Regions from separate parts of the Pseudoalteromonas sp. OF5H-5 genome, predicted to be linked through region 2. Evidence: predicted binding sites of a transcription regulator. Region 2 holds the regulator's gene; the other holds the start of a gene.
What was found. The regulator sigma-54, encoded in region 2, starts transcription at its own class of promoters, with help from an activator protein. The targets are predictions, from matches to a motif close to GTTGGCACGNNNNTNGNNT.

Region 1 (3,174 bases), on a different contig from region 2:
AATCTACCGTCAGAAGAGAAGCCAACCGCAGACTCATCGAATTCGTTATTTAGCATATCGAGTGTACTGTCACCTAAATCTACACCACTGGTCAACGCATCTTCATCAAAATCTTCAAGCGTATCATCTGGGTAAATTAGACGCTTAAGCATAGGTCTTACTACCGCTAAGATTAGCACAATGATCACTAAGGTACCTGCTGCAAGACGGATTGTCTTTTGGAACCAATCTTGCTCCCAAAGTGGTATCTCTTGCATTTCAGTGAGATCTTCACGCACGAATGGCACAGTCACTACCTCTAGTGCATCACCTCGCTGCATATCAAAGCCCACACCACCTTGTAGCAAACGACGGATGTTATTTAGCTCTTCTTGCGTACGCGGCGCCATTGCCATGTTACCTTCAGCATCAGGTTTTGCGAGGTAGTCAACGGCCACACTCACACTGATCCGGCGAATAACACCTGTTTGCTGACGTTTATGGCTAATAGTGGTGTCTAATTCATAGTTACGGGTTGCTTCTTTTTGATTACTGCTTGGTGTTGCACTTTGACCATTGCCGCCTTGCCCAGCAACCTCTGGGATATTTGAGTTCACTGGAGGCTGATTAGTCAGCGCACCCGGAATACCGACAGCTAAACCACCAATATTATTTTCTTCATACGTTGTTTCGCTGCGAACCGCAGGTAAATCTGGGTTATAACGTTTTTGCGTTTCTTCAACTGCGCTGAAGTCCATCGTTAAGTCGACCTGCGCGGTAAAGTTACCAAGACCTACAGTTGGGATCAGGATGCTATCAATTTTTTCTAGATATTCTTGTTCACGCTTACGTTCGATTTCATACTCTTTTCTCGAGCGCGCAGCTAAAGAGTCTTGAGAACCAGAGTTGAGTAGACGACCGTTTTGATCGGTGACAGTCACGCGTGAAGGCTCTAGGCCTTGTACCGCTGATGCCACAATGTCTACGATTGAATCAACTTCTTCGCCGCCAAGCGTTTTGCCACGTTTAAGGGTAATAACTACGGTTGCAGAGGGCTTTTTCTCGCGACGTGCAAAGACGTTTTCTTTTGGAATTGCAAGTAACACTTTTGCACGATTTACGTCTTGTAACTCTTCAATTGTTCTCGCAAGTTGTTGCTCACGGCTATGTTTTAAGCGCTCTCTTTCAAGACGTTGGCTAACACCAAAACCCATATCTTGCATCAGAATATCAGTGCCAGAACTCGGAGACTGGGTAAAACCGTCACGCGCCATGCGTAGTTTTATGTCTTGATAGTCCGACTCAGCGACTAAAATGATATTACCATCTAATTGGTATTCAATTTTCTGTTGGTCTAAAAAGTCTAACGTTTCGACGAGTTCTTCTGTTGGGTATTTACCAAGTGGGCGCATATCTGGTTGGCGCGCCCAAATGATAATAAAGATTGCGATTGCTAAACAAATAGCAAGGGCAATAACCAGAGTAACCTGGCGCAACATATCAACACCGCTTAGCGCACTGAAGTAGCCTGATTTTTGCTCTTGTTGCTCATCCGATCCGCTGTCATTATTCAGCGCTGCATCGGAAAGCGTAAGATCTGTTGATTGATTAGTAGCCACGATTACTCTCCACAGTCACTCAATTAAACTGGCATGCTCATGATTTCTTTATAGGCCTCAACAAGTTTATTACGAACTTGCACTGTTGCCTCAAAAGCGACCGACGATTTTTGTTTCGCTATCATGGCTTCTGCTAGAGAAACGCTTCTGTCACCCATTTCAACAGCGGTGACTTTTTGTTTCGCTTCTTGTTGTAAGCCATGAACCGTATTAAGTGCGTCTGAGAGTAAATCGCCAAACTGAGCCGACGAAGATGCCGCCGTCTTAACCGGCTGCACTGATGGCTGTGTGTTTCTCGTCGCTTCTGCAGCCATTGCCTGCATTTCTTGAAATAGCGCTGATGATTGTACTTTCATGATGCTTTACTCAAAATAACTCTTAGTTACCTGTAATAAAGCAGAAAACGTGCCAACTTAAAATCGTTAATTTTCAGTATGTTGAAATATTTTTAGCATGTCGAAAAATTGGCAGTGCATAGAAGTGAAAACTAGGCGCCTAAGATCTGCTGATCTTTATAGGCACCTAATTAAATTCGAATTAACAGATAAAGCTTAACCTGAGGTTTGGATAAGCAATGAGCTAACTCATTGTTTTTAAGCTCAGCTAACTTAGGTTAAGCGGGTAGTGCAATCCCTAAATCTCGCATTTTTGCCAGCTTATAGCGAAGTGTGCGAGGACTCATACCTAACACCTCCGCCACCTCTTTACGTTTACCATTAAACTTTGCTAGCGTATCTAAAATAATTTGGTGTTCTTTATCCTGTAACTCATCTTTATAGCTAATGATTTCATCCTCACCTTGAGAGCGCTCCATTAAAGCTGATGCTTCATGATTTACAAGTGGTGCAGACTCAATCAAAGCCATCGGTGAGAAATTTTCGATAAAAATATCATCTTCTTGAATTTCATTACCTTGGAACAAAATCAGGGCACGTTGAATAACGTTGTCTAGCTCTCTTACGTTTCCAGGCCAACTGTGTGAACTGAGCTTGCGCTTTGCACCGCTGCTTAATATAGGTGTTGGCTTGCCTGCTTTTTGCGTATGTCTTACCAACAAATGCTCGGCTAACACTGCGATATCACCCGCTCTGTCCTTCAGTGGCAACCACTCTAGTGGGAAAACATTGAGGCGATAATATAAATCTTCTCTAAATACCCCATCCTCCACCGCTTCTTTTAAATCGCGGTTACTGGTTGCCAACACTCTGACGTCCAGTGAAATGGTTTTTCTGCTACCTAAACGCTCTACCTCGCGCTCTTGTAACACGCGAAGTAATTTTGCTTGTAATCCCAAATCCATCTCTGTGATCTCATCAAGCAAAATCGTTCCCTTTTGTGCTTGCTCAAATTTTCCAGGACACGCCTGAATGGCACCTGTAAATGCCCCCTTTTCGTAACCAAACAGGGTCGCTTCGAGCATATTTTCTGGGATTGCAGCGCAGTTAATTGCGATAAAGGGCTCATCTGCTCTGTCGGATTTATCGTGAATATAGCGAGCCAACACTTCTTTACCTGAACCGCTCGGTCCAAGTACCATAACGCTGGCATCCGACTTAGCTACTTTTGCAGCCAGTTC
Region 2 (3,174 bases):
AAAGATTCAAAGGTAATAATGAGTTGTTTGTCTTTTTTACCTAAGATTTTTTCGCGGATATCTTCTGCAAGTTGATGAACGCTCAGGCCTGTAGTATCAATGAGAAAATCGGCGCGAGTGATCAGCACGTCTAACAATTCCCGTTCTTTCTTTATCGCAACATCTAATGGAAGATTATGCAGTGAAAGAGGGTGCAAACGGCGTGTTTCTGAGAAGCGCTTTATCAGGGTTTGATCGTCACTGTCTAAATAAAACAGGGTAGGTTTGGCAAAGCCTGGTAAGTATTCAAGAATGTCATTAAACTCGTCCTGTTCTTTAGGTAAGTTTCTAACATCAATACTGACTGCAATTTTATTATAATTGTCCGAAACACTGCGGACTAAAGACGGCAGCAAATTGACCGGAATGTTATCCACACAATAGTAGCCTAAGTCTTCCAATACTCGAAGCGCTACAGATTTACCAGAGCCTGAGCGGCCACTGATAATGATAAGCTCGAGTCCTTTTTCTTCATCACTCATCAAGTTCACCTTGGATCACTGCATATAACTCATCATCACTTTTTGCTTGCCTAAGCATTTTGCAAAAAGACTTGTCTTTGAGTGTATCAGCAATCGCCGCTAAGGTCTTCAGGTGTTGTTGATTATCACCTTCAGGTACGATGAACGCGACAAAAATATCGACAGGCTGCTTATCTATGGCTTCAAACTGGATCCCTTGCTCGCTGACAAGCACCATAGCAAGGATTTTATCCAAACCTTCAAGTCGACCATGGGGAATGGCAATGCCTTTACCGATCCCTGTGCTGCCTAATTTCTCTCGCGCCATTAAGGCGTCCAAGATAGCATGCTGACTGGTATTTGGAATTTGGCTATGAGCCAGTTCGCTGATGTATTCTAAAATACGTTTTTTGCTATTAAAAAGGACCGCAGCTTTACTGCAGTCCTTGTTCACTAATTCACTTAATTTCATCTTAGTGTCGAGTGAGCTTCTCTTTGTGTTTAATAACTTGACGATCTAGCTTGTCGATAAGGCCATCAATTGCGGCATACATATCTTGATGCTCTGTTGATGCAAATAGCTCGCCGCCGTTTACGTGTAATGTTGCTTCTGCTTTTTGTACTAGTTTCTCGACATCAAGGATCACATGCACATTATTGATATGATCAAAGTGCCTTTCTAGCTTCGCAAACTTGTTGGTGACATAGTCTCTTAATGAGTCAGTAATTTCTACATGGCGACCAGTTAGATTTAGTTGCATAAGCATTTTTCCTTCTTGGGTTTTACGTCTTATATCAAGCTTTTACGCTGATTTGACGGTGGAATGGCTAGGGATTCACGATATTTTGCAATCGTACGTCTCGCTACCTTAATTCCTTGCTCAGCTAAGATATCTGCAATTTTGCTGTCACTCAATGGCTTCGCGGTATTCTCTGCAGCTATCAGCTTTTTGATAAGTGCTCTAATTGCTGTAGAAGAGCACTCACCTCCATTTTCCGTACTTACATGGCTAGAGAAGAAATACTTCAGCTCAAATATTCCCCGAGGTGTATGCATGTATTTTTGTGTTGTCACACGGGAAATTGTGGACTCATGCATCTCAACCATTTCAGCAACATCATTTAGCACCATAGGGCGCATTGCTTCGGGGCCATGTTCAAAGAATGCCTGTTGTTGTTGCACAATGCAATTGGTAACTTTTAATAAAGTATCATTTCGGCTTTCTAAGCTTTTAATAAACCACTTTGCTTCTTGTAAATGTGAGCGAATAAACTGACTATCCGTACTGGATTTCGCCGTTCTAGACATCGCAGCGTAATGGTCATTTACTCTTATTTTAGGCATAGCATCAGGATTTAGCTCTACGACCCAACGACCTTTTACTTTTTTCACCGATACGTCAGGGATCACATATTCAGGCTCTTCATGAATAATGCTTGCCGCAGGCTTTGGGTTAAGGCTATGTATTAACGTCATGACCTCTTTGAGATCGGCTTCTTTAAGGCGCGTTTTCTTAGCCAAAGTTCGATAGTCACGGCTGGCAAGCAAGTCGATATGCTCTGTCAGGATCATTTTTGTTTCGGCAATCCATGGGGTATCTGGGGCGAATTGGTTTAGCTGAATGCATAAGCATTCTTGTAAACTACGCGCTGCGATACCGACAGGGTCAAAAAGCTGAATGCGTTTGAGTACGGCTTCGACTTCATCTAGCTCAATAGGCTCTTCGCTATTCTCGTCATTAATGCTTTCTAAAATGTCTTCGCAAGACAGTGTTAGAATGCCTGACAGGTCGACCGCTTCAATAATCGCAATCGCAATAGCTCTATCTGTTGGACTAAATGGTGTCAGTTCGAGTTGCCACATGAGATAATCGTGGAGAGATTCAGAGGTTTCCCCTTGATAAACATTATCGTCATCGGGAAGTGGACCTGAGCTTGCAGCAGGCGCTGCACTCATATACTCGTCCCAAGTGACATCCATGGCAAGGTCATCGCTCACAGTGTCTTTGCTCATGGCGGTATCTGAGTCTATCTCATAGTCACTAACCTGCGTTTCATCGGCTGAATCTTGATTGTCGTCAGCACGGCTCTTTTCTTGGCTGTGTTGGTCAGCGTTTTCGCCGTCAGTATTATCACCTTCTTCCACTTCCAACAATGGATTGCTGTCTAATGCTTCTTGTATTTCTTGTTGCAGATCCAATGTACTAAGCTGCAGCAAGCGAATGGCTTGTTGCAGTTGCGGAGTCATTGTAAGTTGCTGCCCCATGCGCAGCTGTAATGATTGCCTCATGTATCTCTAACAATCCTTTTTAACAGTTATTAATACTACGTCTTAACTATAGCTTGAATTGTTCGCCTAGGTAGACATCTCTTACGGTTTGATCTGCCAAAACATGTTCTGGCGTGCCTGCAGCGATTAACTCACCATGTGAAACGATGTAGGCCTTTTCACATACGTCCAGTGTTTCTCTAACGTTATGATCGGTGATAAGCACACCGATACCACGGTTTTTTAGGTGCTCTATGATTGTCTTTATATCTAACACCGAAATAGGATCAACACCAGCAAAAGGTTCATCTAACAGGATAAACTTAGGGTTTGCGGCTAAAGCACGAGCAATTTCGACTCGTCTTCTTTCGCCTCCCGACAATGCCATGCCCTGTGAGTCGCGAA

Region 1: a site for sigma-54 is predicted at 1,993-2,011, ahead of fliE (flagellar hook-basal body complex protein FliE). Genes of this name have one in related genera too.

Annotation. Positions count from the first base shown of each region.
Region 1 is NZ_JAKGBF010000008.1:161,445-164,618, forward strand. Features, by position in the region: gene fliF (flagellar basal-body MS-ring/collar protein FliF) at 1-1,601, opposite strand, end outside; gene fliE (flagellar hook-basal body complex protein FliE) at 1,622-1,954, opposite strand; gene L1271_RS13580 (sigma-54-dependent transcriptional regulator) at 2,212-3,174, opposite strand, start outside.
Region 2 is NZ_JAKGBF010000002.1:43,239-46,412, forward strand. Features, by position in the region: gene rapZ (RNase adapter RapZ) at 1-521, opposite strand, end outside; gene ptsN (PTS IIA-like nitrogen regulatory protein PtsN) at 514-972, opposite strand; gene hpf (ribosome hibernation promoting factor) at 974-1,261, opposite strand; gene L1271_RS03070 (RNA polymerase factor sigma-54) at 1,291-2,790, opposite strand; gene lptB (LPS export ABC transporter ATP-binding protein) at 2,837-3,174, opposite strand, start outside.